Regions from separate parts of the Jejuibacter calystegiae genome, predicted to be linked through region 1. Evidence: predicted binding sites of a transcription regulator. Region 1 holds the regulator's gene; each other region holds the start of a gene.
What was found. The regulator LexA, encoded in region 1, represses DNA repair genes until DNA is damaged. The targets are predictions, from matches to a motif close to TNCTGTATGTACATACAGNA.
Positions count from the first base shown of each region.

Region 2: a site for LexA is predicted at 1,795-1,814, ahead of dinB (DNA polymerase IV). Genes of this name have one in related genera too.
Region 3: a site for LexA is predicted at 2,333-2,352, ahead of uvrB (excinuclease ABC subunit UvrB). Genes of this name have one in related genera too.

Region 1 covers NZ_CP040428.1:1,568,270-1,578,598, forward strand. The annotation lists gene plsB (glycerol-3-phosphate 1-O-acyltransferase PlsB) at 1-1,782, opposite strand, end outside; gene FEM41_RS07220 (diacylglycerol kinase) at 2,013-2,381, shown strand; gene lexA (transcriptional repressor LexA) at 2,490-3,098, shown strand; gene dinF (MATE family efflux transporter DinF) at 3,186-4,520, shown strand; gene FEM41_RS07235 (CsbD family protein) at 4,579-4,788, shown strand; gene zur (zinc uptake transcriptional repressor Zur) at 4,806-5,321, opposite strand; gene FEM41_RS07245 (2OG-Fe dioxygenase family protein) at 5,666-6,322, shown strand; gene FEM41_RS07250 (cysteine desulfurase-like protein) at 6,306-7,538, shown strand; gene FEM41_RS24740 (NYN domain-containing protein) at 7,567-7,890, opposite strand; gene dusA (tRNA dihydrouridine(20/20a) synthase DusA) at 8,492-9,520, shown strand; gene pspG (envelope stress response protein PspG) at 9,651-9,929, shown strand; gene FEM41_RS07270 (quinone oxidoreductase) at 10,094-10,329, opposite strand, start outside.
Region 2 covers NZ_CP040428.1:2,254,009-2,264,337, forward strand. The annotation lists gene nqrE (NADH:ubiquinone reductase (Na(+)-transporting) subunit E) at 1-143, shown strand, start outside; gene nqrF (NADH:ubiquinone reductase (Na(+)-transporting) subunit F) at 156-1,379, shown strand; gene nqrM ((Na+)-NQR maturation NqrM) at 1,391-1,615, shown strand; gene dinB (DNA polymerase IV) at 1,828-2,883, shown strand; gene pepD (beta-Ala-His dipeptidase) at 2,921-4,378, opposite strand; gene gpt (xanthine phosphoribosyltransferase) at 4,640-5,098, shown strand; gene frsA (esterase FrsA) at 5,211-6,458, shown strand; gene crl (sigma factor-binding protein Crl) at 6,589-6,990, shown strand; gene proB (glutamate 5-kinase) at 7,199-8,302, shown strand; gene proA (glutamate-5-semialdehyde dehydrogenase) at 8,313-9,566, shown strand; gene FEM41_RS10420 (DUF445 domain-containing protein) at 9,611-10,329, opposite strand, start outside.
Region 3 covers NZ_CP040428.1:3,000,600-3,010,928, forward strand. The annotation lists gene bioC (malonyl-ACP O-methyltransferase BioC) at 1-281, shown strand, start outside; gene bioD (dethiobiotin synthase) at 278-955, shown strand; gene FEM41_RS13765 (ABC transporter ATP-binding protein) at 952-1,659, opposite strand; gene uvrB (excinuclease ABC subunit UvrB) at 2,432-4,447, shown strand; gene yvcK (uridine diphosphate-N-acetylglucosamine-binding protein YvcK) at 4,448-5,353, opposite strand; gene FEM41_RS13780 (hypothetical protein) at 5,587-6,102, shown strand; gene FEM41_RS13785 (NanQ anomerase/TabA/YiaL family protein) at 6,262-6,723, opposite strand; gene yiaK (3-dehydro-L-gulonate 2-dehydrogenase) at 6,729-7,745, opposite strand; gene FEM41_RS13795 (MFS transporter) at 7,770-9,299, opposite strand; partial or broken gene FEM41_RS13800 (hypothetical protein) at 9,619-9,942, opposite strand; gene FEM41_RS13805 (LysR family transcriptional regulator) at 10,105-10,329, opposite strand, start outside.

The sequences.
Region 1 (10,329 bases):
GTCGCCGATCGTATCTTTTTCCACTTCGAACTTGTTCATCTGTAGCGCGTGATTGATCAGTTCATCGGCGGTGACTTTCGGCGCCGTCGCGTCCGGCGAATAGGGGACGTTACGCATAATATCCAGATAGCAGTTCAGCTGTTCGGTTAGCTGTTCGCGGGTCAGAGAGCGCTGACGTGACGCCAGTAGCGCGGTACAGCACAGATTCATGGCGTTTGCCGCGCCGGCGTTGTTAATGCGCACCATCAGATCTGCGGCGATAGCGTTGACTGACGGCGTCAGCCAGGCCGGGCGTACCGCTTCGATGGGATCGATATCGTCACGCCATTCCGGCACGTTCTGGTTCAGCCAGTTGTTCAGCGGAATCGGCTCGCCGAAGTTAACGTAACCCTGACCCAGATTACGCAACCTGCTTAAGCCGCGTACCATCTGAGTGAAGCTCTCTTTCTCTTTGGTGGCACCGCGCAGCTCTTTCGCATAGGTGCCCACTTCCATGACATGTTCGTAGCCAATGTAGATGGGAACCAGCGTGATGGGGCGGGTACCGCCGCGCAGCATCGCCTGAATGGTCATCGACAGGGTACCGGTTTTCGGATCCAGCAGCCGTCCGGTACGCGAACGTCCGCCTTCCACAAAGTACTCTACCGAGTAACCGCGGCTGAACAACTCACCCAGATATTCGCGGAATACGGTGGAATAGAGCTTATTGCCCCGGAAGGTACGGCGGATGAAGAATGCGCCCAGGCGGCGGAAAATCGGGCCCGCTGGCCAGAAGTTAAGGTTGATACCAGCAGCGATATGCGGTGGTACCAGCCCCTGGTGGTAGAGCACGTAAGAGAGCAGCAGATAGTCCATATGGCTGCGGTGGCAGGGGACATAGACCAGTTCGTGGCCCTCGTGGGCCAGTTGACGAATGCGCTCGGCGTTATGGACGTTGATGCCCTGATAGAGCCGGTTCCAGGTAAAACCCAGTACGCGATCGGTTACGCGGATAGCTTCGTAAGAGAAGTTAGCCGCTATCTCTTCCATCAGGGCTACGGCGTTCTGTTGGGCCTTTTCATGGGAGATCTTTTTGGTACGCGCTTCGTCTTCTACCGCCCGGGCAATGGCCCTCGAGGACAGCAGCTTATTAAACAGATCCTGACGGGCCGGCAGACGTGGCCCTACGGCCGCCAGACGCAGACGCGAGAAGTGCATTCTGGCGATACGCAGCAGCTTCTGGGCGATACGCTTGTCCGTACCATGTTCGGTAGCCATACGGCGCAGAGAAACCGGTGGCGAGAAGCGCACAAAGCTGTCGCGGCCCAGCCAGATCACGGCGAAGAATTTTTGAATACCGTTCAGATTGCGCAGCGGCGGGTTGGCTTCCCCTTTCTCTTTGCCCGGCGCACGGCCGAACATCACAGAGACGGGTACCATCTGAACGTCAAGATTCGGATTACTGCGGTGTAGATCCAGATAGTTATGGAATAGTTTGATGGACTCTTGTTTAGGCGTGTAATAGGTGAAGACGCGGGGACCGTCGTGCGCGAACACATAGCGCGGCAGGACGACGCCGTCCACTTCCAGCGGCTCCATGGGGTCCGGCAGATCGTGGGCCAGACAGCGCGCACGCAGCGTCAACAAGTCTGCCTTCGAGTTATAGGGCAGAACGTACATAATCGGACGCGAAGTATCCAGGCCAAGTTCGGCGCAGGGATCCGCCGGAATTGACTTGCTCTTTACCAGAATACTTAATGGTAAATTAAGGAGCTTGTATAAAAATCGGGACCAGCCTGACATAAATGATGTAAAGCCTCTGGTTAATCATGCAAATGCGCCGTCAGAATACCAGAAACGGCACGGAAATTCTGCGGCACCACTATTAATCGAAGCGCGCTGGCGTTGACGCTGATTTTCGTCATACTGCCTGCTGCATTCGGTCTGGCTTCGTTAATCGGCTCGGGCGCGCCCTTGCCGCTTTGATGCAACTGAACTATTTAGAGTGTGTTTTTTGAAAAGGTTTCCATTACATGGCGAATAATACCACTGGTTTTACCCGTATCATCAAAGCTGCCGGCTATTCCTGGAAAGGTCTGAGCGCGGCGTGGCGTAACGAAGCGGCCTTCCGCCAGGAAGGGGTCGCCGCGGTTATTGCCATTATAGTGGCCTGCTGGCTGGATGTTGACGCCATGACGCGCGTGCTGCTGATTGGCTCCGTCATGCTGGTCACGATCGTCGAAATTCTGAATAGCGCCATCGAAGCCGTTGTTGACCGGATCGGCAGCGATTATCACGAACTTTCCGGTCGCGCGAAAGATATGGGCTCCGCCGCCGTGCTGTTAGCGATTATCGTCGCGCTTTTCACCTGGGTCACGCTACTCTGGTCGCATTTGCGGTAAAGCTTCAGGAAACGGATAAAACGCTGACTTTTTACCACGTTGTGGTTCCAAAATCGCCTTCTGCTGTATATACTCACAGCATAACTGTATATACACCCAGGGGGCGGAATGAAAGCGTTAACGGCCAGGCAACAAGAGGTTTTTGATCTCATCAGGGAGCATATCAGCCAGACGGGAATGCCGCCCACCCGTGCGGAAATCGCGCAGCGACTGGGCTTCCGTTCGCCTAATGCCGCAGAAGAACACCTGAAGGCTCTGGCGCGCAAAGGGGTTCTCGAAATCGTCTCTGGCGCTTCACGCGGTATCCGACTGCTGCATGAAGAAGAAGAGGGGCTGCCGCTGGTTGGGCGCGTTGCCGCGGGTGAGCCGCTGCTGGCCCAGCAGCATATTGAAGGCCACTATCAGGTCGACCCTTCCCTGTTTAAACCGAGTGCGGACTTCCTGCTGCGAGTGAGCGGTATGTCGATGAAAGATATCGGCATTATGGATGGTGACCTGCTGGCGGTACATAAGACTCAGGAGGCGCGCAACGGTCAGGTCATCGTGGCTCGCATTGAAGATGAAGTCACGGTTAAACGCCTGAAGAAGCAGGGCAACACGGTGCAACTGCTGCCGGAAAACAGCGAGTTTGAACCTATTGTGGTCGATCTGCGCGAACAGAATTTTACTATTGAAGGGCTGGCCGTCGGGGTGATCCGCAACGGCGAATGGCTCTGAATTTATAAACGCATCCCCCTGCTGACGCGTCCGTTCCCGGGCGCGTCTCTGCTTTAACTCTCCTGACTGCATAACCGGATAATGGCCATGCCCCTTTTCCAAAAAACCGATAAAGCATTATGGCGGCTGGCGCTGCCGATGATTTTCTCTAACGTGACGGTACCGCTGCTGGGGCTGGTGGATACTGCGGTCATTGGTCATCTCGACTCGCCGGATTATCTGGGCGGCGTTGCCGTTGGCGCTACGACGACCAGCTTTTTGTTTATGTTGCTGCTGTTCCTGCGGATGAGCACCACCGGCTTTGCGGCTCAGGCATGGGGCGCGAAAAATGCGCCGGCGCTGGCCAGATCGCTGGTTCAGCCGCTGATGCTGGCGTTGATTGCCGGTGTGCTGATCGTGGCGTTACGTACTCCGCTGATCGATTTGGCTTTGTACATTGTCGGCGGCAGCGAGCAGGTTCTGTATCAGGCGCAGCGCTTCCTGGCCATTCGCTGGCTGAGCGCTCCGGCAACGCTCGCCAATCTGGTACTGCTGGGTTGGCTGCTGGGTGTCCAGTACGCCCGGGCACCGGTTATTCTGCTGGTGGTGGGTAACCTGCTGAATATTTCGCTGGATCTCTGGTTTGTGGTGGGCCTGCATATGAACGTGCAGGGGGCGGCGCTGGCGACGGTCATTGCCGAATATGCGACGCTGCTTATCGGGCTGGTGATGGTGTGGCGGGTACTGCGGCTACGTGGCATTTCGATGGATATGCTGAAGCAGGCCTGGCGCGGCAATATTCGCCGCCTGCTGGCTTTGAACCGCGACATTATGCTGCGTTCCCTGCTGCTTCAGCTCTGTTTTGCCGGTATTACCATTTGCGGTGCGCGCCTCGGTAGCGAAATCGTGGCGATTAACGCGGTATTGATGACCATGCTGACCTTCACCGCCTATGCGCTGGATGGTTTTGCTTATGCGGTAGAGGCCCACTCCGGCCAGGCCTTTGGCGCGCGCAGCACCGGGCAGTTGTTGAGCGTATGGCGAGCCGCCTGCCGCCAGGCGGGTCTGGTGGCGCTCTGCTTCGCGGCGATCTACGCCCTGGCGGGGGCGCAGATCGTAGCCCTGTTAACCTCAATCCCCGAACTTCAGGCTCAGGCGGATCGCTATCTGCTATGGCAGGCGGTGCTGCCGCTGGTTGGCGTCTGGTGTTATCTGCTGGATGGCATGTTTGTGGGGGCCACCCGCGGCGCGGAAATGCGTAACAGCATGGCGGTTGCCGCGCTGGGATTCGGACTGACGCTACTGACGCTGCCCTGGCTGGGCAACCATGGCTTGTGGCTGGCTCTGACGGTATTTCTGGGGCTGCGTGGCCTCTCCCTGGGCTGGATCTGGCGCCGTCACTGGCGTAACGACACCTGGTTTAAGGTGCCGGGCCACCAGTGAGCCTGTAAGGCTATACTTAATGGGTGAGTAAAGCTAAATCCGGCGCAGGAGGTACGCGATGCTCAGAGACGAAATCGAAGGCGGCTGCCGGCGTCTGGTGGGTAGAGTCCGCGAAGCCTGGGGCAGGATGACCGACGATGACGGCGCCATTGCCAGCGGCCGTCATGAGCGGCTGATTGGCAGGCTTCAGCAACGCTATGGCTACGCCAGAGCCCAGGCAGAAAAAGAGGTGACCCAGTGGGAAAAGCGTAACGATTACCGCTGGTAGCAGGGCGTGGGCGCGGTTTAGCGCCCGCGTTTTTTCACGGCGACGCTGTGATCGTGCTGGCAGATTTCGCGGTTGCGGCAGGCTTCCACTTCGGCGCAGGGCGCGCACAGACCGTGTGCTTCGATCACATTGTGGTGTAGAGCAAAGCCGTTACCGGCCGCCAGCTTGTGCATTATCTCCTCCACACCTTCCGCACTCTCCTCTTTCACCGAACCGCAGCGATCGCAGATAAACATGGCGGAAGTGTGCATAGGCTCATCAAAGTGATGGCACAGCACATAGCTGTTAGTGGACTCAACTTTGTGTACAAACCCCTGCTCCAGAAGAAAATCCAGCGCCCGGTATACGGTAGGGGGCTTGGCCTGGGGTTCGCTGGCCTTCAGCAGATCGAGCAGATCGTAGGCGCTAATGGAGCTATCCTGCAGCGTCATCAGACGCAGTACTTCAAGGCGCTGAGGCGTCAGGCGCACGTTGCGCTGCTGGCACAGTTTCTCTGCACGCGCCAGCACATCTTGCGGTGTCGTCATATCCATCAGTCTGCCTCGTTATCTCGGAATCTTGCCCAATTTTATCATGAACCCGCTAAAACGCCGATATCCTGAACGCAGTCGTCACCTGGAGTGTGATACGGCGCGGCAGTCAGGTGTTAAGGCGGGGGATTACGCACCTTAATAGAGAAGTGTTATTGCATGATGAAATGCATTTTTATCATATATATTTCTGTAAATAAGATCTGATTCCTGGCGATATATCGCATATTGTGATTTTGATAGCATTATTTACTGCTTGCTCTTTGACCGGAATCAGGCGGATGACTACCTTGATTAAGGGCATTTTTTATTCACCCGTCATGATTCTTATAAAGAGGGAAGTAAGAATGTTACATAAGCATGAGTCCGTCCTGCATCTCACCTGCCTGAGTCAGGTTTCCGTCGCCCAACTGGCACCCACATTCGCCACGCTGCCTGCCACGGCTCACGCCGATGGTCAGTACCGGCTGCGACGCTATTCCGTTGTTCGATTCCGCCACGGAGAGGTGGAAGAAGTTGATAAGCATGATTTTGTTCAGTCCAGCGATATTAACCGCTTTCAGGGCAATGTGGTGCGCCGCTTTGAACCGCTGGAGTCCACCACGCTGAAAAGCGACGGTCTGCGTGAGGTTTGCCGACTGTTTGTGGAAAGTAACGGGTTGCCAGACGGACAGGAGATTGAGATCCACCAGATGCGTGTTACCGCGATCTACGATGAAACCCAGGTGGCGCCGGAAGGGATCCATCAGGACGGGTTTGATCATATCGCGCTGGTGGCGATCGATCGTGAAAATATCGTCGGCGGTGACGTCATGCTGTACAGCAACAACCATGAGGCGCCATTCTTCCGCAAGGTGCTGGAAAATGGTGAAGTAGCCATGCTGGCCGACCATACGTTATGGCATAACGCCAGCCCAATCCGGGCCGTCAGGCAGGGTGAGGAGGGGCATATGGATGTTTTCGTACTCACGGCCAGGGAGCAGCCCAATGAACTTCACGCCTGAAGCGGTACGCGTGCAGTTTGGCGCACTTTCCGCCCCGGAAGTATCGCCGCCGCCGGTATTTCTTGATGGCCCCGGCGGCACTCAGGTGCCGGTATCGGTGCTGGAGGCGATGGCGGGTTACCTGGGGCGCAACAATGCCAACCTGGGGGGGCACTATTTCTCCAGCCGCAAAACGGAAGCCCTGGTACGCCGCGCCCGGGAATCGGTACAGACGCTGCTGAATGCTTACGCGCCGGACAACATCGTGTTTGGCGCCAGCATGACGGCGCTGACCTTCCATCTTAGCCGTATTATCAGCCGTGAGTGGCAACCTGGCGATGAGATTATCGTCACCGCGCTGGATCACTATGCCAATGTTTCCAGTTGGCAGCAGGCGGCGGACGATCGTCAGGTGGTTGTTCGCCAGGTGCCGGTTAACGAACCAGAATGCACGCTGGATGTGGAGCGTATCTGCGAGCAGATTGTTCCCGCCACCCGACTGGTGGCGGTATGCCTTGCTTCCAATACCACTGGCAGTATTGTCGATGTGCGGCGCATCGTAGAGGCAGCGCATAAGGTCGGGGCCATGGTTTACGTGGATGCCGTGCATTATACGCCCCATCACCTGCCGGATGTGCAGGCGTTGGGCTGTGATTTTCTGGTCTGCTCCGCCTATAAATTTTGTGGCCCGCACGTTGGCATGGCGTATATTGCGCCGCGCTGGTTACAGGCACTGCGGCCTTATAAGGTGGCGCCAGCGACCGATATTGGTCCCGGGCGTTTTGAAACCGGCACTCTGAGCTTTGAAGGGCTGGCAGGCGTGGTGGCCGCTATTGAGTACCTGGCCCAGTGGGGAACGGAAGAAGCACCGTTGCGCCAGCGTTTGCAGGAGAGCTATGCCTGCTATCAGCATCATGAACAGGCGCTGAGCGAATATTTTCTGGCGCGTCTGCAGGCAGTAAACGGCGTACGTCTGTACGGCATTAACAGTGGTGATGCCCGACTCAGAACGCCTACTTTCGCGCTGACCTTTGAAGGATGGTCGCCAGAGCGGATCGCCAGAGGCTTGGGGGATGAAAATATCTGCGTGGGGAACGGTCACTTCTATGCTCAGGGGCTTATCCGGCAACTGGAGCTCGCAGAGCGCGGCGGCGTAGTGCGTATTGGGTTGATGCACTACAACACCCGCAGCGATATCGACAGCCTGTTTGAAGCGCTGCGACGGGTGGTGAGGTAATCGTCCATTTAGTATACAGGCTGCTATTTTATGGGCCTGTATTTTTGGGCCATGAAGAAACCAGTCCATCGATATGCTCATGTAGATCGGGATTGATATGATTCCACATAGGATCAAGCACAAAATCGATACCCTCACGCCGGGCCTGTTTCGCTGCGGGGACAAAATCACTGTCGCCAGCGACTAAAATGATTTGCTCAACGTTTTTATGGTGGGACAGTGATGAGATATCCAGACTGATTTTCATATCAACGCCCTTCTGCCGGGCTTCATACCTGACATCCTTCTCTGTAAGTTCATCGACGGTAATCCGGCCATTAAGTAACGCTTTCGTTTTCTCTGGTGTAATCACCCACTAACCTTCATCGGTAATACGCCCCAGCCGTAAAGCAACTTTCCTGAATTTTTTTAACTCGTTATGGAATTCTTTTCTGAATCTGGCTTCAGGAGTGTCAGAAAAGCTAAATCCTTTTCGGGAGACAGGATTCTGTGCTCGTTTTTCGAGCGGTGGCAATCGTAGAAAAGAATACGATACAGATCGGGACAGGGCTTCCCTTTATTGGCTTTGCGCAGATCCCGTAATAGCCCGGCGTAGAGGTCACGAGCGATCTGCCTGGTGCTTTTTTCTCGCCAGTCATGATACAGGGTACGGTAGCGTTTAATAAAAAACTACCGTCCACCAGGATTGCAGTTTTCATAAACATCCTTGTTTAGTCGTTGAAAAATAAAAAAACCCACATTTCGGAAGGCTCACTATGTGGCAAGCTCGTACTCTGTGGGGTGCTATTGTCAGCCAGTATAAAAAATGATCAATTAAAGATCAAGACCGTTGGCTGGTATCTGCTTTGCACCTTCTTTCTGTAGTATAATCCGCCATCGCCGTTTCCATTCGTACACTCCTCAGGAGACATACGGGAGACAGATAAGTCCAAAATACGCCAACAAGTGTAAACATGCACCAGAACCCAGAATCGCAAAACGCATTGCAAAACGGCGCTGCCGTAACTTCCTTTCTCCCCCATCGTTTTTCCGTTGCGCCAATGCTCGACTGGACGGACAGACACTGCCGTTATTTTCTGCGCCAGTTATCGCGCCATGCGTTGCTCTATACCGAAATGGTAACCACCGGCGCCATTATTCACGGTAAAGGGGACTACCTGGCTTACAGCGAAGAGGAACATCCGGTCGCGCTGCAATTGGGTGGTAGCGATCCCCAGCAGTTGGCGCACTGCGCCCGTCTGGCGGAAGAGCGCGGCTATGATGAGGTTAACCTGAACGTGGGTTGCCCGTCGGATCGCGTACAGAATGGGCGCTTCGGCGCTTGCCTGATGGGCGAAGCGCAGCTGGTGGCGGACTGCGTTAAAGCCATGCGCGACGTGGTTTCCATTCCGGTAACGGTAAAGACCCGTATCGGCATTGACGACCAGGACAGCTACGCATTCCTGTGCGATTTCGTCGGTACAGTGGCGGAGCAGGGCGGCTGTGAAACCTTTATTATCCATGCCCGCAAAGCCTGGCTTTCCGGCCTGAGCCCGAAAGAGAATCGCGAGGTTCCGCCGCTGGACTATCCGCGGGTTTATCAGCTTAAGCGCGATTTCCCGCAGTTGACGATGTCGATTAACGGCGGCATTAAGTCCCTGGAGGAGGCGCAGGCCCACTTACAGCACATGGATGGCGTGATGGTAGGGCGTGAGGCGTACCAGAATCCGGGCATTATGGCAGCGGTGGATCGGGTGATTTTTGGCACCACCGGGCCGGATGCCGACCCGGCGGCGACGGTGCGGGCCATGTATCCCTATATTGAGCAGGAACTGAGCCGCGGAACTTATCTGGGCCATATTACTCGCCATATGCTGGGCCTGTTCCAGGGCGTGCCGGGCGCTCGCCAGTGGCGACGTCATTTGAGCGAAAACGCCCACAAGCCTGGCGCAGGTATCCAGGTGGTGGAGCAGGCGCTGGCGAAAGTCGTCAGGGATCGTTAATTTCTGCGCCACTTAATGGTGAATTTCACTACGCCCGGGGCAACGCTCCGGGCGTTTTTGTTATTTTTCAACAAATTATTTCTGGCACGATTCTTGTAATACTTCGGGGGTCTGTAATAAGGAGCAAACCATGCTGGAACTGATTTTTGTCCTGGGATTCTTTTTTATGCTGCTGCTGACGGGAATCTCCCTGCTGGGGATCGTCTGCGCGCTGTTTGTCGCTACCCTGCTGATGTTTGCCGGCGGCCTGTTCGCCCTGATGATTAAAGTGCTGCCCTGGCTGCTGCTGGCCGTGGCGGTGGTCTGGATTATCCGCGCTTTTAAAGAGAAAAAATCACACAATCGCGATGAGATTATCTTTGGTCAGCCGCGCCCGTATCGACGCACCCGCCGCCGTTACACCCGGTAATGCGGTGTCGATCACAGACCGGCAGATTTCTGTCAGCTTTGTGAAGCTGTCCCAGGATTTGGTTCAGAGATCTGTTATTCTGTGCCCCGAATTCATCGCTTGTACCCTACATCCAGGCGAACGATAAAAAAGAATGGGCTTCCTTCGGGAAGCCCAAATTCTTTCTAGGGTATCAACAGGCTGGAGCCCTGGGTGGTTCGGCTTTCCAGCACCTTATGAGCCCGGGCGGCGTCGCTCAGAGAAAAAATCTGTTGTGGCCGTACGTCGACTTTAATCACGCCGCTGGCGATCAGCGAGAACAGTTCGCTGCTGGCCTCATCCAGCTCGGCCTGAGTGGTGACATAGCCGAACAGGGAAGGGCGGGTGACATAGAGCGAGCCCTTCTGATTCAGAATGCCCA
Region 2 (10,329 bases), 690 kb from region 1:
TGGCTATCGTCGCGCTGGCGGGTATTCGCGAAAAGATGAAATACTCCAGCGTGCCGGCAGGGCTGCGCGGGCTTGGGATCACCTTTATTACCACCGGATTGATGGCGCTGGGCTTTATGTCATTCTCCGGTGTGCAGCTATAAGGGGCGTAACTGATGGAAATTATTCTTGGCGTAGTCATGTTTACGCTGATCGTACTGGCGCTGGCGCTGCTGATTATCTTTGCCCGCTCAAAGCTGGTGAACTCCGGCGACGTGCTGATTGAGATCAACAATGAAGCGGACAAGCAGTTCCATTCGCCGGCTGGCGGTAAGCTGCTTAACACGCTGGCCGATCAGGGGATCTTTATCTCCTCAGCCTGTGGCGGCGGCGGCTCCTGCGGTCAGTGCCGGGTCACAATCAAAGAAGGCGGTGGCGATATCCTGCCGACCGAGCTTTCGCATATCACTAAACGCGAAGCCAAAGAGGGCTGTCGTCTGGCCTGTCAGGTCGCGGTAAAACACGATATGAAGCTCGAACTGCCGGAAGAGATCTTCGGGGTGAAGAAGTGGGAGTGCGAAGTTATCTCTAACGATAACAAAGCTACCTTCATCAAAGAGCTGAAACTGAAGATCCCGGAAGGGGAAGTGGTGCCATTCCGTGCCGGAGGGTACATTCAGATCGAATGCCCGCCCCATAAAGTCGCCTATGCCGACTTCGATGTGCCGGATGAATATCGTGAAGACTGGGACAAGTTCAACCTGTTCCGCTACGTATCTGAAAGCAATGAGCAGGTGGTGCGTGCCTACTCCATGGCGAACTACCCGGAAGAGAAGGGCATTATTATGCTCAACGTGCGTATCGCCACGCCGCCGCCGCGCCTGCCTGATGTCACGCCGGGGATTATGTCTTCCTATATCTGGTCGCTGAAACCGGGCGATAAGGTGACGATTTCCGGGCCGTTTGGCGAATTCTTCGCGAAAGAGACCGAAGCCGAGATGGTCTTTATCGGCGGTGGCGCCGGTATGGCGCCAATGCGCTCCCATATCTTCGACCAGCTTAAGCGTCTGAGTAGCAAGCGTAAGATCAGCTTCTGGTACGGCGCCCGTTCGCTGCGCGAAATGTTTTATCAGGACGAGTTCGAACAGCTGGCGCGTGAAAATCCGAACTTCACCTTCCACGTTGCGCTCTCTGAGCCGCTGGAAGAGGATAACTGGACGGGTCATACCGGCTTCATCCACAATGTTCTGTATGAGAACTATCTGCGCGATCATCCGGCACCGGAAGATTGTGAGTTCTATATGTGTGGGCCGCCGGTAATGAACGCGGCGGTGATTAAGATGCTGAAGGATCTCGGCGTGGAGGATGAAAACATCATGCTCGACGACTTCGGCGGCTGATGGAGGCCGAAATGCTAACGGTATTTCTGGCGAGCTTCGCCATCTTCGCTCTGGTGATTCTGGGTATGTCGCTGGGCTACATCGTGAAACGCAAGTCGTTGCAGGGTAGCTGTGGCGGTATCGGTTCACTGGGCCTGGAAAAGGTGTGCGACTGTCCGGAGCCCTGTGATGCCCGTAAAGCGCGCACCGCAGCGGCGGAGCGACGGCAGAAGCTGGAGCAGGATCGGATTCTGTAACCCGATATCTGAAGGCCCGGAACATTTCCGGGCCTTGTTATTTTTTTGCCTTCTTCCTCCCTGTCACTCGATCTAATCTTCTGACTTTTTACCTCTTTTTCCCTCCATGCACTGGAGAAGGCGCATTTTTGCCACCGATAGTGGCGGGAAAGCGTTGCAGTCCGGCGTATCTTTTTCTATCCTGTATGCATATACAGTTGTGGTGGTGAACTATGCGCAAGATCATTCATGTCGATATGGACTGCTTTTTTGCGGCCGTCGAGATGCGGGATAACCCGGCGCTGCGTGATATTCCGCTGGCCATTGGCGGTAGCCGGGAGCGGCGCGGTGTTATCAGCACTGCCAACTATCCGGCGCGTAAATATGGTGTACGTAGCGCCATGCCCACCGCCATGGCGCTTAAGCTCTGCCCACACCTGACCCTGTTGCCGGGGCGTTTCGACGCTTATAAAGAGGCTTCTGCCCATATTCGGGAAATCTTTAGCCGTTATACCGCGCGTATTGAACCGCTGTCGCTGGATGAAGCCTATCTGGATGTCACTGACAGTACGCACTGCCACGGCTCCGCCACGTTAATGGCCCGGGAAATTCGCGCCACCATCGCCCGGGAGCTGAATCTGACCGCCTCGGCCGGTATTGCACCCATTAAGTTTCTTGCCAAAATCGCTTCCGATCTCAATAAGCCGGACGGCCAGTATGTGATTACGCCGGAATCGATGGGGGATTTTCTGGCGGACCTGAAACTTGCCAAAATTCCCGGGGTGGGAAAGGTCACGGCGGCGCGCCTGGAGGAGATGGGATTGCGCACCTGCGCCGACGTACAGCGCAGTGACCTTGCGCTATTGCTTAAGCGCTTTGGTAAATTTGGTCGGGTGCTGTGGGAGCGCAGCCACGGTATTGATCAACGCGAAGTGAATACTGACCGACTGCGTAAGTCGGTTGGCGTGGAGCGCACACTGGCTCAGGATATTCACGAATGGCACGAGTGTGTCGCGATCATTGAACGGCTCTACCCTGAACTGGAGCGGCGTCTGGCGAAGGTGAAACCCGATCTACTCATCGCTCGTCAGGGCATTAAGCTAAAATTCGACGACTTCCAGTTAACCACCCAGGAGCATGTCTGGCCGCGGCTGAATAAAGAGGATCTGCTGGCGACGGCGCGTAAAACCTGGGATGAACGGCGCGGCGGACGCGGTGTCCGGCTGGTGGGGCTGCACGTGACGCTTCTGGCTCCAGAACTGGAGCGCCAGTTGGTGCTGGGATTATAGGGAAGACCGGCTCCCGGGGGAGCCGGTTGGTAACGACTTACTTCGCTGGAATGGACTTCAACAGTTCAGTCAGCAACTGCCAGTACAGGCCCACGCTTTCGATGTGTACCTGCTCGTCCGGCGAGTGCGGACCGGTAATGGTCGGACCGATAGAAACCATATCCATCTCCGGATAAGGTTTCTTAAACAGACCACACTCCAGACCGGCGTGGATGACCATAATGTTCGGCGTCTTGTTAAACAGACGCTGATAGGTTTCACGCACCAGCTGCATGACTGGCGACTTGTCGTCCGGCTGCCAGCCAGGATAGCTGCCTTTCGCCTCAAGTGTGGCGCCCGCCAGGACATTGAGGGAAGAGAGCATGCTCACCACATACTCTTTACCGCTGTCGATCAGCGAACGGATCAGGCAGATAATCTGAGCCTGATCGCCTTCAGTGGTCACTACGCCCACGTTCAGAGAGGTTTCCACTACGCCTTTCACCACGTCGGAGTTACGAATTACGCCGTTCGGCGTGGCGTTTAGCAGATTCAGGAAAGCGTCGCGGCTGCGAGCGTCCAGCGGTTGACTCTCTGCCTGAACCGGTTCGAGCAGCAGGGTCAGGTTTTTCTCAACCTGAGAAAGCTCATTTTGCAGCACCGCCAGATAAGCCTCAACTCGCTGTTTCAGCTCGCCCGCCTGGGTTTTACTGACTGCCAGGGTGGCAAAGGCTTCACGCGGAATGGCGTTGCGCAGCGTACCGCCGGTGAAATCGATAAGACGCAAATCCAACTGCGGCGCCTGCTCGTTCAGGAAGCGGGCCAGCAGTTTATTGGCATTGCCCAGTCCCAGATGGATTTCGGCGCCGGAGTGGCCGCCTTTCAGCCCCTTCAGGGTCAGTTTAACGGTCTCGAAACCATCGGGCAGCGCTTCGCGGGTCAGGGGCAGGGTTGAGATGGCGTCGACGCCGCCTGCGCAACCCATGTAGATTTCGCCCTCTTCTTCGGAATCGGTATTGATCAAAATATCCGCCTGCAGCCAGTTGGGCTGTAGCGCAAAGGCGCCGTCCATACCCGCTTCTTCGGTCATGGTCAGCAGCACTTCCAGCGGACCGTGCTCAACGCGATCATCTGCCAGTACCGCCAGCGCGGACGCCATACCGATACCGTTATCAGCTCCCAGCGTCGTGCCGCGTGCTTTGACCCACTCGCCGTCGATGTACGGGCGGATGGGATCTTTAGCGAAGTCATGTTCGGTATCGTTATTTTTCTGGGGAACCATATCCAGGTGCGCCTGGAGCGCGACCGGCTTGCGGTTTTCCATGCCCGGCGTCGCCGCTTTGCGGATCAGGATATTGCCAGCCCGATCGCGTTCCGCGTGCAGGCTCTTCTCTTTCGCCCAGTCGAGAATATGCTGCGCCAGTTGCTCTTCGTGGTAAGAGGGGTGAGGAATGGAACAGATTTTGGCGAAAATATCCCACAGCGGCTGCGGGGAGAGTTGAGACAGTTCAGACACAATGCGTCTCCTTGACGTTGACCGGCGATAAAAGTAGTGCCAGGTCGCGGGGTTACCGGATAAAAATGTACCGCGGGCCTCATCCCGCGCGATTACCTGAGGATACCACTTTCTCTGGCTTTCCGGGGGAGTGAAAGCCTAAAAACCGCGCCGTTGCGCAACTGAGGCTGGTGTTTGGTGTCTCAGGTCACTATAATTTCGCGCAACCTGATTCCATTAGAATACTTTTTGAGCCGTTATTGATAGGCCGGGATACATCACATGAGCGAAAAATACGTCGTCACCTGGGACATGTTGCAGATTCACGCCCGCAAGCTGGCCAGCCGTCTGCTGCCAGCTGAGCAGTGGACAGGCATTATCGCGGTCAGCCGCGGTGGCCTGGTACCGGCTGCGCTGCTGGCGCGCGAACTGGGTATTCGCCATGTCGATACCGTATGTATCTCCAGCTACGACCACGATAACCAGCGCGAAATGAAAGTCCTGAAGCGTGCCGAAGGCGACGGTGAAGGCTTTATCGTTATCGACGATCTGGTGGATACCGGCGGTACCGCAGTCGCAATTCGTGAAATGTATCCGAAGGCGCATTTTGTCACCATCTTCGCTAAGCCAGCCGGTAAGCCGCTGGTGGATGATTACGAAATCGATATTCCGCAGAACACCTGGATTGAGCAGCCCTGGGATATGGGCGTTGCATTCGTGCCGCCGCTGGCTGGCCGTTAATCCCTAAAATAAATGTGCAACAGACGCCCGGCTTTACCGGGCGTCTGTTTTTTAACACGGCGACAGCGAGTACAATAGGCCTGCTTATCCGTTTTAGGGAGAAAGGGTCGCCATGTCGAAGCGCAACCTCAGCGAAGATCTCTTCAAACCCCGCTTTAAACACCCGGAAACCTCGACTCTGGTGCGACGCGCTCGCCATCACAAGAGAGAGGAGGTTCAGTCGCCGCTGGACGGCCGTACCGAACCCCACTGGTATCGCCTGATTAACCGCCTGCTTTGGATCTGGCGCGGCGTGGATCCGCTGGAGATCATGGACGTTCAGAGCCGCATTGCCACAAGCCAGGCCGAACATACCAATGACGACTATTACGATACCGTCGTTGGTTATCGCAGCGGCAACTGGATCTACGAGTGGTCGAAACAGGCCATGCTATGGCAGCAGCGCGCGGGTCAGCAGCAGGATCCCGAATTGTGCGGCAAGCAGTGGCTGATGGCCGCTAATCTCTACAGCATTGCCGCCTATCCCCACCTGAAAGGTGACGACCTGGCCGAGCAGGCCCAGGTGCTGGCCAACAACGCGTATGAAGAGGCGGCGCCACGTCTGTCCGGCGGGCTGCGGGAGCTGACCTTTTCGATGCCCGGCGGTAGCGATATCACGGGCTTCCTGCATATGCCGAAAGGGCAGGAGGGGCCGTTTCCGACCGTGCTGCTGTGCGGCGGTCTGGATGCTCTGCAGAGCGACTACTATCGCCTGTTTGAACACTATCTGGCGCCTGCGGGCATTGCCATGCTGACTATCGACATGCCCTCGGTGGGCTTCTCTTCCAAATGGAAACTGACTCAGGATTCCAGCCTGTTGCATCAGCAGGTGCTGCGTGCGCTACCGGAGGTGCCCTGGGTTGATCACACCCGGGTGGCGGCTTTCGGCTTCCGCTTTGGCGCCAACGTGGCGGTACGTCTGGGCTATCTGGAATCGCCACGCCTGCGTGCGGTGGCCTGTCTGGGGCCGGTGGTGCACTCTCTGCTAAGCGAATTTGAACGCCAGCAGCGGGTGCCGGAAATGTATATTGACGTACTGGCCAGCCGCCTGGGCATGATCGATGCTTCTGATGAAGCGCTACGGGTGGAGCTGAATCGCTACTCGCTGAAGACCCAGGGACTGCTGGGGCGCCGTTGCCCTACGCCGATGCTGTCCGGTTTCTGGGAGCGCGATCCCTTCAGCCCGGAACAGGATTCTCGGTTAATCGCTTCGTCCTCGGCCGACGGTAAGGTGCTTAACATTCCGTTCAGTCCACTTTTTCTGAATTTTGATAAAGCGCTGAGTGAGATTACCGACTGGCTGGCGAAGCGCCTGAAGTAGCGTTCTGGCGCGGTTTTTAGCGATTTTCATACTGGTTGTGTGGGGATTGGAAATGTGCCGAATTGTGGGTCCCGTTGTTGCGAAATTTCTTATGTTTGATAAAACTGGGGGTTCACAAAAGGAGATCGCAATGACGTTACCGAGTGGATACCCGAAGAGTCGACTGATCAAAAAATTCACCGCGCTTGGCCCCTATATCCGGGAGGAGAAGTGCGAAGATAACCGCTTTTTCTTCGACTGCCTTGCTGTCTGCGTTAACGTAAAACCCGCCCCCGAGCTGCGTGAATTCTGGGGATGGTGGATGGAGCTGACCGCTGTCGACAAACAGTTCCACTACACCTGGAAGTTTGGCCTGTTCGATAAAGAGGGAGTCTGGGTACCGGTCACCATCAAAGATAAAGAGGTCGAGCAGAAGGTCGCGCAGGCGTTGCGCAGTTTTCACGGGCGCCTGGAGGCGCTACTGACCGAGCTTTCATTCGAACTGGTTCCGGCGCAGGGCTTTATTGAAGAGCCGGTAAAGATCCGCGCCTGACCGCGTAAAACGCCAGCACTGACTGGCGTTTTTCATATCTTTCAATCTGATAGTTACAGGAGGCCTGTCATCTTATATTGCGACGTAAGCCGCTACTCCCGCGTATTCACTTCCTTTTCTCCCCCCGCCTGTTGGCAAGGTGCGCGACACCTGATAAAACAACATGCACAGCTCTTCCCTTTTTCCCTGATCAAAATGGCAAAACACTATGAGCGATAGCCAGACTCTGGTAGTTAAGCTTGGCACAAGCGTACTCACCGGCGGCTCACGCCGTCTGAATCGTGCCCATATTGTGGAGCTGGTGCGCCAGTGCGCCCATCTGCACGCAGCAGGACACCGCATCATTATCGTCACCTCCGGGGGCGTTGCCGCCGGCCGTGAGCACCTGGGATTCCCTGAGTTGCCACAGACTATCGCCTCCCGCCAGTTGCTGGCGGCGGTGGGTCAGATCCGCCTGATCCAGCTTTGGGAACAGTTCTTTTCCATCTACGGTATTCACGTTGGTCAGATGTTGTTGACCCGTGCCGATATGGACGATCGCGAACGCTTCCTGAACGCGCGCGATATGCTGCGCTCCCTGCTGGATAACAATATCGTCCCGATTATTAATGAAAACGACGCAGTGGCGACGGCAGAGAGCAAGGTAGGTGACAACGATAACCTTTCCGCGCTGGCAGCCATTCTGGGCGGCGCCGACCGATTGCTGTTGCTGACCGACCAGCAGGGGTTGTTCACTGCCGATCCGCGTACCGATCCCACCGCTGAACTGATTAAAGAGGTGCAGGGTGTGGATGACGCGCTGCGCGCTATTGCCGGAGACAGCGTTTCCGGGCTGGGTACCGGCGGTATGGGTACCAAACTGCAGGCGGCGGATGTGGCCTGCCGCGCCGGTATCGAGGTGGTTATTGCTTCCGGCAGCCTGCCGGACGTGATTGAGGACGTTGCGAAAGGCGTATCGGTCGGTACCCGCTTCCTGGCTGAGGAATCGCCGCTGGAAAGCCGCAAGCGCTGGCTGTTTGGCGCGCCAGCGGTGGGGGATATCACCATCGATGACGGCGCCCTGAACGCCATTCTTAGCCGCGGCAGTTCGCTACTGCCTTCCGGTATTCGCACCATCGACGGCGATTTTTCCCGCGGTGAGGTTATTCGTATTCTCAGTCTTGACGGACGCGATATCGCTCATGGCGTTACCCGCTATAACAGCGACGCTCTGCGCCGCATCGCCGGCCACCATTCCCAGGAGATCGACGCGATTCTGGGCTATGAATATGGCCCGGTTGCCATGCACCGGGACGATATGATCGTTATTTAAGGAGAGGCTAATGCTGGAACAAATGGGTAAAGCGGCAAAAGAGGCCTCTTATCAACTGGCTCAGCTATCGGGCCCGGAAAAAAATCGCGTGCTGGTGCGTATTGCTGACCAGCTGGAAGCCCAGGCCGATGAGATTCTGGCGGCTAATGAGCAGGATCTGGCTCTGGCGCGTGAGAACGGCCTGAGTGAGGCGATGCTCGATCGCCTGGCGTTAACGCCGCAGCGGCTGAAGGGGATAGCCGACGACGTGCGTAAGGTCTGCCAGTTGGCCGATCCGGTGGGGCAGCTTATCGACGGCGGTCCGCTGGACAGCGGCCTGCGTCTGGAACGGCGCCGGGTGCCGCTTGGCGTGGTGGGAGTTATCTACGAGGCGCGTCCTAACGTCACCATCGATGTCGCCTCTCTGTGCCTGAAGACCGGTAATGCCGTGATTCTGCGCGGCGGTAAAGAGACTTACCGCACCAATGCCGCCACTGTAAAAGTGATTCAGAGCGCGCTGGAAGCCTGTGGCCTGCCTGCCGGTGCGGTGCAGGCGATCGAAAGCCCGGATCGCGCGCTGGTGGCCGAAATGCTGAAGATGGACCGCTATATCGACATGCTGATCCCACGCGGCGGTGCCGGGCTGCACAAGCTGTGCCGCGAACAGTCCACTATCCCGGTGATTACCGGCGGTATTGGCGTCTGTCATATCTTTATGGATCGGAGCATGGAGTTTGAACCGGCGCTGGATATCATCACCAATGCCAAGACCCAGCGTCCGAGCACCTGCAACACTGTAGAGACCCTGCTGGTGCACCGCGCGATTGCCAAAGAATTTCTGCCAGCTTTAAGCCAGCGTATGGCGGAAAAGGGCGTGACCCTGCATGCCGACCGCGCAGCGCTGGCGGAACTGGAAGAGGGACCGGCGCAGGTGGTGCCCCAGAAACCGGAAGAACTGGATGACGAGTTCCTGTCTCTGGACCTTAATGTCTGCCTGGTGGATGACCTGGACGGCGCTATTGACCATATCCGTCTGCACGGTACCCAGCATTCGGATGCGATTCTGACCCGCGATATGCGCAGTGCTGAACGTTTCGTTAACGCGGTAGACTCTTCGGCGGTCTATGTGAACGCCTCTACCCGCTTTACCGACGGCGGCCAGTTTGGCCTGGGAGCGGAAGTCGCGGTCAGCACCCAGAAGCTGCACGCGCGTGGCCCCATGGGGTTGGAAGCGCTGACCACCTATAAGTGGATTGGCTACGGCGACGACACCATCCGCGGTTAATATCCCTGTTCAGTCAGGCACAGGCGTCCTTCGGGACGCCTTTTTTATCGCGGCGCGATATCCAGTAGCGTTGGAATCTGCGACAGCAGCCAGAGGATCAACCCAATGGCGCCCCCCACCAGGGTACCGTTTATGCGGATAAATTGCAGATCCTTACCGACATTCAGCTCGATCTGCTCGGACATTTCGCGGGCATCCCAACTGCGGACCGTATCACTAATGTGGCGGGTCAGGAAGGTCGCGAAGTCGGGGGCGACTTGAGCGGCGGCCTGCTCCAGATGCTCATTCAGTGAGGCACGCAGCGCGTTATCCTCGATCAGCGCTTCCCCGAACCACTGCCCGGCCCTGGCAATACGCTGACCGGTTACCGGGTCATCCGACTGCATATCCCGCTTTAGCCAGCCGCGCAGATCGCCCCACAGCTCGCCGATATAGCGGTTAAAGGCGGCGTCTTCTTTCAGCCAGGTCTTGATGTTATCGGCCCTGGTAGCCATTTCAGGGTCATGCTTCAGTTTATCGATAAGCTTTTGAGTGGCGCTGTCGAAGGCGTGGCGAATCTGATGCCCGCTGTCGTGGCTGATGTCGTCCAGCAGCGCATTGGCGATACTGGCTGCCAACTCGGCGCTGTGTTCCCCCAGCCATTCGGTGGGCAGCACCCGGGCCTTACGTGGGTGTTCGGTTTCCAGCCAGCGCACGATCTGGCGCGCCAGGAATTCCCGGGTGCCATCGCGATTCACCAGGTTAATTAACTGGCCTATCAGGG
Region 3 (10,329 bases), 1.4 Mb from region 1:
GCCAGCGCCACGCCAATCGCTTCCTGACCGCCGGGCAGATTGCGCGTGCGGCTGACGCGCCCGGTATGCGCTGGTTCTGCGAGACGGTCAGGCTGCATTTTGCCGATCCGCTCAGCGCCATGCGTTCGCTTAAGGGCATTGGTGCCACCCATCTGCACGACGGCCGTACCGCCCGAACCCTGACCCGTAGCCAGCTTAAGGCGCTGACCCTGGCCTGGCCGCAGCATGAGGGACAATTTCCTCTGAGTTATCAACTGTTTTATGGAGTGATCGAGAAGTGATTAAGCGCTGGTTTGTAACCGGAACCGATACCGAAGTGGGAAAAACTGTCGCCAGCTGCGCGCTGTTACAGGCCGCCGCCCGGGCGGGCTGGCGCACGGCGGGCTATAAACCGGTGGCGTCCGGAAGCCGGATGACCAGTGAGGGGGTACGTAATGGCGATGCTCTGGCCCTGCAGCGTCACAGTACCCTGACGCTGGACTATGCCCAGGTGAATCCGCTGGCGTTTCTGGAGCCGACCTCGCCGCATATCGTAAGCTCAGAAGAGGGCAGGCCTATTGAATTCAGCCAGCTTTCCGCCGGGCTGCGTGTTCTGGAGCAGCAGGCCGACTGGGTACTGGTGGAAGGTGCCGGGGGCTGGTTTACGCCACTGTCTGAACGCCGCTATTTTTCCGACTGGGTCGTGGAAGAGCAACTGCCGGTCATTCTGGTGGTGGGGATTAAGCTTGGCTGCATCAACCATGCGCTGCTGACCGCCGCCGCGGTGCAGAGCGCCGGGCTGCGGCTGGCGGGCTGGGTCGCCAATAATGTTCAGCAACCCGGCCGCCGCCATGCGGAATACCTTGCCACGCTGCGCGAGCGGTTGCCCGCGCCGATGCTTGGCGAGATCCCCTGGCTTACGGATCCTGCCGTACCTGGCGACCGGTGGCTCGATCTGACCCTGCTTGACGCCTAAGGCGCCATCCAGCCCAGTAGTCGTTCATCCAGTTGACCTGGCCTGCCCTGGGCCAGGTTACGGCCGCGATGCAGTAGACAGAAACGATCCGCCACTTTGCGGATGAACGACAGGCTGCACTCGGCCATCAGAATCGTCATTCCAAACTCCTGAACCAGCCGTTTCACCAGCAGCGCCATCTCTTCCAGCGGCGTTTGCGGGTGTGCGCTCAGAGGCTCATCCAGAATCAGCAGCCGTGGAGCAGTGACCAGCGCCAGAGCTAACGACAGCTGCTGTTGCAGCACACCAGGCAGCGCGCTGGCGCGCAGATGTCGGATGGCATAAAGCGCCGGAAACAGGGTGTCGATCAGCGGCGGAATGGCGCGGGGAGCGGTATTCACCGCTCTGTGCGCGATATGCAGATTCTCCTCGACCGAAAGCTGAGTAAACAGCCGCCGACCCTGGGGCAGGTAGCCAATGCCCAGTGCCGCCCTGCGTGCGACCGACATATTACGCAAATCCTCCGGCGGACCACCGGGGGCATGCCAGAGCAGGGTGCCGCTCTGTACCGGCAGGTGGCCGGTGATACAGTTGGCCAGGGTGGTTTTACCCGCGCCCGGCTCGCCTAACAGACAGGTGCACTCTCCCGGCGCCAGCTCCAGATCCACATTCCATAATACGTGGCGCTCACCGTAAAACTGATTCACTGCGCGTACACTCAACATGGCTCACTCCTCCGCCTGGGTTATCGGCCACCGCGTGCGCGGCTATCAGGAACCATTGCAAATCGCTTGCCAGCTATTTCAATGAGCGGAAAGAGCAGACACCCGCTAAAAAAACGGATAAGACGCTGCAATGCAGAGTTTTACTCTGCTGGCTGGGGCGTCAGCCTGCACTTCACCGGTGCCGGGGGGCTCGCCCTTTTGGTGCAGAAAGGGGACTTTATGGTGCCAGACTGGAATGTGCCTCGGACGGTTTAAGAGAGAAAAAAAAGCGCAAAACTTTTTTTTGCGGCCTGACACACACAAATCAGGGCTTTTGGACAGACGGCATGGTCTGTGGGCCTGGAGCAGTTATCCACTATTCCTGTGGATAACCTTGTGCATTAGAGTTAGAAAACCTGCGGTAAGCAAGAAAAGACGCGGTCCGCGCCTGAATTGGTGTCAAAGCCGCCTTTATTTAAAAATTAATTTATTTCAACGAGTTAAATAAAATCAATCCTTGTCATAAAACTGCCATCTCAGGAAATAAAACTTTCATCGCCTTGCTTGACAAATGTTAAAACTTACCCGCTCTCTGGGGATAACCGAAATCGCCAGGTTAAATCATCCGATGCGGCGGCCAAACGGCAGATTTTTACCGGTGAATCGGTGTGAAGAGGGGTGATGAATGGTAGGTTACTGTGTTTTCATCCAGCTATTGTGATTGGCAAAAGCCGCCATGGCGAGTAAAATTACTCTCCGGCTTGCACACTTCTTCACCACCAGGTAGCCCGCCATGAGCAAAGCGTTAAAACTCCACTCCGCCTTCCAACCTTCCGGCGACCAGCCTGATGCCATTAAACGCCTCTGCGAGGGGCTGGATGACGGGCTGGCGCACCAGACTCTGCTGGGGGTAACCGGCTCGGGGAAAACCTTCACTATTGCCAACGTCATCGCGAATTTGCAGCGCCCCACCATGGTGCTGGCGCCGAACAAAACCCTGGCGGCGCAGCTGTATGGCGAAATGAAGGAGTTCTTCCCGGAAAACGCGGTGGAGTATTTCGTCTCTTATTACGATTACTATCAGCCCGAAGCTTACGTGCCCAGCTCCGATACCTTTATTGAAAAAGATGCCTCTGTGAACGAGCACATCGAGCAGATGCGACTGTCGGCCACCAAAGCGCTGCTGGAGCGGCGCGATGTGGTGGTGGTGGCATCGGTATCCGCTATCTATGGTCTGGGCGATCCCGACCTCTACCTGAAGATGATGCTGCATCTGACCGTCGGGATGCTGGTGGATCAGCGTTCGATTCTGCGGCGTCTGGCGGAGCTGCAATACACCCGTAACGATCAGGCGTTCCAGCGCGGCACCTTCCGGGTGCGCGGCGAGGTTATCGATATCTTCCCGGCGGAATCCGACGAGATAGCGCTGCGGGTGGAGCTGTTCGATGACGAAGTGGAGCGGCTGTCGCTGTTCGATCCGCTGACCGGCCACGTGGAGTCCACGGTGCAGCGCTACACCATCTACCCCAAAACCCACTATGTGACGCCGCGCGAGCGCATCATCCAGGCGATGGAAGAGATCAAAGTCGAACTGGCCGATCGCCGCAAAGTGCTACTGGCTAACGATAAACTGCTGGAAGAGCAGCGCCTGAGCCAGCGTACTCAGTTCGATCTGGAGATGATGAACGAGCTGGGCTACTGCTCGGGCATCGAAAACTACTCACGCTATCTTTCCGGGCGCGGCCCGGGCGAGCCGCCGCCGACCCTGTTCGACTATCTGCCCGCAGACGGACTGCTGGTGGTGGATGAATCCCACGTGACCATTCCCCAGATTGGCGGCATGTTTCGCGGCGACCGGGCGCGTAAAGAGACCCTGGTAGAGTACGGTTTTCGGCTGCCGTCGGCGCTGGATAACCGCCCGCTGAAGTTTGAAGAGTTCGAGGCGCTGGCGCCCCAGACCATCTACGTTTCCGCGACGCCGGGCAATTACGAGATGGAAAAATCCGGCGGCGATGTGATCGATCAGGTGGTGCGGCCTACCGGCCTGCTGGATCCGATGATCGAGGTCCGACCGGTAGCGACTCAGGTGGACGATCTGCTGTCGGAGATCCGTCAACGTGCCGCACGCAACGAACGGGTGCTGGTGACCACCCTGACCAAACGCATGGCGGAAGACCTGACCGAATATCTGGAAGAGCACGGGGAGCGGGTACGCTATCTGCATTCGGATATCGATACCGTGGAGCGGATGGAGATTATTCGCGACCTGCGACTGGGCGAATTCGATGTGCTGGTGGGGATCAACCTGCTGCGAGAGGGGCTGGATATGCCGGAAGTCTCGCTGGTGGCGATTCTTGATGCCGATAAAGAGGGCTTCCTGCGTTCAGAACGCTCCCTGATTCAGACCATTGGCCGCGCTGCGCGTAACGTTAACGGCCAGGCGATTCTGTACGGCGATAAGATTACTCCTTCCATGGCGAAGGCGATTGGCGAAACCGAACGCCGTCGCGAGAAGCAGCAGCGCTATAACGAAGAGCACGGCATTGTGCCCCAGGGGCTTAACAAGAAGGTGGTGGATATTCTGGCGCTGGGCCAGGGGCTGGCGCGCACCAAAGCGAAGGGACGCGGTCGCGGTCGGGCGGCCGCAGCGCCGGAAGCGGCAGAGATGACGCCGAAGGCGCTGCAGCAGAAGATTCAGCAACTGGAAGAGCAGATGATGCAGCACGCCCGGGATCTGGAGTTCGAAGAGGCGGCGGCGTTGCGCGACCAGATTCACCAGCTGCGCGAACTGTTTATCGCCGCTTCTTGATCAGCCCAGCGCCTGGAGCGCTTTTTCCAGCGCCAGGCGCAGCAGGTGGCGATCGTGGCGGTAGGGGATGTCGCTGGCCTCCAGCGGCTCCTCAATGATAGTCCGGTCGCCGCAGCCCTGGGTGCTGACGCCGGGGCGCGCCACCACCGCATCTACAAAGTGTTTCCCCACGTGGCGCTCCATGAGCGCCAGCCGTTGACCCAGATCCAGATCGGCGGCGGGACTGTGTTCCGCGCCCAGGTTATCGATAAACACCACCGGTGCCGGGGTTCGGCGCAGAGCCTGGGCCATATCTTCAAGCAGCAGAATGGGCATCAGGCTGGTATAGAAGCTGCCGGGCCCCATAATGATCAGATCGGCGTCGGCAATGGCCTGCAGGGCTTCGCGGGTGGTCTGGCCCTTTGGCGATAGCATCAAATCCGCCGGAGGCGCGCTGAGCTGGTCGATATCCACCTCGCCATATACCAGATTACCATCGCTGTCGGTAGCGGCCAGATCCAGCGGCTGTTCGGACATGGGGATCAGAAAAGCATCGACCTTGAGCAGGTTGCGAATCAGGTTAATGGCTTCCAGCGGCCGCACGCTCAGGTGATCCAGCGCCTTTAACATCAAATTTCCGAGATTATGGCCCGAAAGCTCGCCATTACCGCCAAAACGATACTCAAACATCGCCGATGCCACGCTGGGCTCGGTAATTAACTGGTTCAGGCAGTTGCGCGTATCACCCCAGGCGATACCGCCTTCGGAGCGGCGGATACGGCCTGTGGAGCCGCCGTTATCGGTGGTGGTAACAATGCCGGTAAGGCGCGAGCCCAGAGAGGAGAGGGCAGACATCACGCGCCCCAGCCCGTGACCACCGCCCAGGGCGACCACCCGGTCAAGATCGGCAAAAGTGCGACTACGCATAGCGATTCCTTCAGGATAACTTTCCGCCCTTAAGGTAGCGCAAAGTGGTGGAAAAGACGAATTGCGGTTACTCTTGCCTCCTGAGTCGATGAATGCCGTTGCAAACTCTTCAGCGTTTGTCGGTAGTGCAATTTCGGGTACCATCAGGAATCCTCAGAATATTGCGTAATCCGGAAAATGCATTTTTGGTTTAATTCAGTCGTTCTCATTTACAGGAAATCATTGACCCGGCGATGATGAAATATATTAGAAAGAGCCTTGCGTTAAGCTCTGTCACTACAAAGAAAATGGCGACTGATGATCCGCAGCGACTTGAGTTATTAAAAGATCGATTAAAAAGCCGATTCGGCGTGCCTGTCGGCATACATATAACAGGTATTCCCTTAGCTATCAGCATGATACTTGCCATTTTTTGCTACGCCATGCCACAGGTTTCTGTCTGGATGATGCTGTTTCGCTGGCTGGGGTTACCGGAACATAAGGTATTAATGGGAGTGTTCTTTGCCGCAGTGGTTTATTGTGTGATTATTATGACCACTATGTTACTGACTTCACGTGGTTCTTTAACGGGATATAAATTACATCTTGTGGTTATTGTGTTGACAGGAATGATAGCCAGTGTTTATTTTGTCTCTTCCTGGTTTTCATTTTTATTCGGCTCTGTTGATAATTACACGCCGCAGATACCATCTGTTTTAGGGCTGATATTCTTCGGTCTGAATATTATGTGGATGAATTCGTGTCAATAGCCCTGATCTTACATAACCGGGCATGGCGTAAGCAACTGAAAATAGAGGCACGGCATAGGGCAGGGATTAGGCGTTCGGATTATCACGGTGGGTGAATGACTAACTCAACCTTAATAAAGCAATAAAATGAGCCACTCCATTTTAAGGAGTGGCTCATTTTTAAAGTGAAGCAACAGGAACTTTAGCAACTATTTTCCTGACTCTACTGATGACGCTTTTGTGACACAATGGTGAGTGAATATCCCATGGAAAGAAGATAATGAAATCACCATCTTTCAACGTCATTTGATTCAGATCAAGATCGGGACGATCGTAAAAATAATTATCATCCTCTGGTTTTTCCATATTAGGTTTTATATCCCCAAGGCAACCAAATTCAGCCAGCTCATTTCCAGAGATCACGAATTGAACATCAATAAAGTCTTTATGTGTTTCAGGAGTACGTTTCTCAGGCAGATCAGTATTCGCTGTAAATGTCTTAAAAATAACGCCATTTACTTCTTTCTGTCCATCAGGATGCACTGAAAAATCTAAATCCTTAATCGCGCTGAGAACTTCATAGATGGCAACTGGCAGCTCAATCTGAGATTTACTTAATTGTTCGATATTTCCTGTAATCATGGTCACTACCGTTTCGCCAGTTCTTGTACTTCTGCCCAGACGCCATCATCCGCCGGAATACCGTTTGCGCTGAAATTAGTACGGTTAGCCAGCTCCATTTCACCAGGGTAGTACACATCACGCTGGCCTTCGGCTGGAGTCGAGGTTTTCACATACTCAGCGACACTCGCGGCCATATTTTCACTGAATTCTTTACCGCCAAAATGTTTAGGATCAAACACCATAAATACCTGACTCGCACCGGTACAACTACCTTCCTGGATTTTATCGATCTCGTTAGTCGGCACACCGGCAGTCAGGAATGCCGCCATGGCATCGAGCAGTACTGCCATGCCAGAGCCTTTCCAGTAGCCGGTTGGCAGGATACGCATAGACTCTTCAATCGGACCAGGTTCATCCGTCAGGTTACCCTCTTTATCAAAACCACCAGGGAACGGCAATTTTTCACCTTTGAGACGGGTTACTTGCAGCTTGCCGTAAGCGTACTGAGACATTGCCATATCAAGAACCAGGGCACCTTTTTTCATCGGTACAGCCATGACATAAGGGTTATTACCTAGACGTGGGTTTTTAGCTCCCCATGCTGGCATACAGGATTCTGTATTCGTCCAGCAAATCGCGGCATAACCTTTCTCAGCGGCTTTCCAGCCGTAGGTACCGCCACGCATCCAGTGGGTGGTATTGCGCATACCAACGATCGCGATACCAAATTCACTGGCGAGCTGCATTGCTCTTTCCACTGCAAACAGTGAATTGGTAATGCCGATGCCGCGCTGACCATCGTAAATCTCCATGCTGCCAAGGGTTTTGACCTGCTTAGGCTCAGCGTTAATATCCACCCAGCCTTTTTTAACGTAATCCACAAAACGGGCAACACGGTTCAGACCATGAGAGAAAATACCATCGCAGCTCGCTTCGGTATGAATTTGAGCACAAATGTCAGCTTGCTTTTCGCTTAAACCAGCATTCATAAATGCTTGTTTAACGGTGTGCTTCATCTCGTCAAATTTAACTAATGCCATAACGTATCCTTTATATATTAAGAATTAACTCTGTGATGCTTTTGATAAAGAAGTATCCTCACGAGAAACTTTGTTGTTTCCCCACAGGTATTCATAGTCCCAGCCGGTAAGTAATTCGACTATTTCTTTTGTCTCTGGTGTTACATTTTTTTTGCTGCCATTGTTTTTTAGCCGACTAATTTCATCGACAAGGACCGCATGATTTTTCTGCGTGAGTCTGAACTTCAATGAGCAGAGAATACCGAAGGTAAGGAATGCAACAGAACCAACGCCGAACACCATTACAATACCATGAATTGTTTCAGGACCTTGTGACATGCTTTTTGCGACGAACCCATAATACTGAAGAATAACACCGACCAGGAAGAGAGCAAGGGCCTGCACAGCTTTACGCACAAATGTCATTACGCCTGCGAAAATACCTTCCCGGCGTTTGCCTGTAAGCATTTCATCGATATCCGGAATAAAGCTATAAATATTCCAGCAGACATAATAAGTACCTGAACGACCGATTCCCATCAGCAGCGCTGCGACATAGACCAGCCAGGAACTATACGGCAGGGCGAAAAAATGAATGGCCAGGAACAATGCCACGCTCAGCAACATAAAGCTTTGCGCAATTTTATATGACTTGCCATTACCAAATTTAATACAGAGGGTAATAAATAAAGCTACACATAAAAATTGCACTATCGTCATAAACGTTAAGGCATTTGAAGCATTAACCGGCGTCTCGCCCAGGACAAAGATTATGTAATACGCAAGTATCGCTCCGAGGACGTCAAGCGCCACATATGCGCCCAGGTACATGCCAACGTGTTGTCTGAACGTTCTTAACTGGAACGTAGATATCAGGGAACGGAACAGATGCTTCATATCCTGGGAGAAGTCCTTTCTCGGTGAATCAGGGTCAAAGGCTATAGGCCGCTCCCATGTAAAGAGATACAGGCAGAGAATAACCACTGCAAAAAGCACCCCAAAGATAACCCCCATATAGAGGAATGAAGAGGGGTTACTATCCCCAAGAAAGTTGATGATCCGTCCTGGTAACCAGGCCGCAAGAATGCCAGCTCCGGTTGAGAAGAACATCCTTATCCCAGTCAGTTTCGAGCGTTCTTTGAAGTCATTAGTCATTTCTGCGGCTAACGTTTCATAGGGAACAATAACTAAGGTATATGCGACATAGAACAGGATGTAAGTTGATAGGTAATAGAAGAAGCCCATTCCGTTTATCCACATGATAATATAAGTAAACATTACAAGTGGCCCGCCAAACAGAAAGAAGAATCCCCTACGACCATATTTCTGGCCAATCCTGGTTCGATAAAAATTATCGGTGACATAACCCATTAACGGGTCAAAAAATGCATCCAGGAGACGCGCGATAGCAATAATAGCTCCTGCCTGTGCCGGGCTTAATCCGGCATAGGTGGTATAAAAGAACATTAACCAAAGGCCAAGTACAGCGAAACTGCCACCGCCAAAAAAATCACCGCCGCCATAAGCCAGCATATTTTTTAGCTTTATAGGCTTATCCATGTCACGATTTATCATTTTATACCCTTAAGACTGTCAATCATTTAGGTTGGTTAAAATCTACGCCGATGAATACTACCATACAAGTTTAACTATAAAAAAACATGTCCTACTTCACATAAATATTTACATAGGTTGTTAACCAATAGAATATTAAGCATAGATTGAAATATTAAAAAACACCCATATTTCAATTGGTTAATATATTATTACGCTGTACTTGTTAGTTAGTTCGTTGACGAACGTAAACTGTCGATATTGGTGTCTGAATCATTCAGAAATACTTTGCCTAAAGCTCCACTTATGGCACAGGGCCGCTGTTGCAGCCCTGACAACCTTAGGCTTCAATCGATTCAGAGATCTCTAGCGCATCATCGACTTCAATGCCAAAATAACGGACTGTACTTTCCAGTTTCTTGTAGCCCAACAGAAGTTGGATCTGAACAAAGGGAAGAGATCAGCTACCATATGCCACATCAGATACTTTGAGTTTGACCAGATCACAGCCCCGAAGCTTACTGTCCAGGGCCATATTGAATGGAGCTAAATCGCGCGTTTTACCTTCCAGTTCAAGTCGGATTCGGATACCCCAGATATGAGATATCTGAAGTGGTCTTTTTTGGCCTATGATACGGTCTTTGTTCCACGGTGACGTGTTCATACTCAAATCTCCTGCAATGTGGGAGATTTGAGTATGGTTGTCCCTTATGAGCGATAAGCGGAAGTTCACCTTTTTAGTACCTGAACCCTACATCGCAATAAATAAAAAATGTAGGGTTCGTTTTGCAGGGATGCTTACACTTACACTGTCATGTAAGTGAAATTAGACAGGCATTCTTTCTCGTAACACCGTGATAAATTCGTGTAGCCCCGGCAAATTATGACGGTTACGGGGATAATAAAGATACATAGCTGGCTCTACAGGTGACCAGTCAGGCAAGACAACTCTTAATTCACCATTTTTAATATACTTTTCAACCCTTTTTTCCGGACAGTAGGTGATCCCTACATCGCCAAGAGCAAGGTCTATGCCCGTGATGGTGTCACC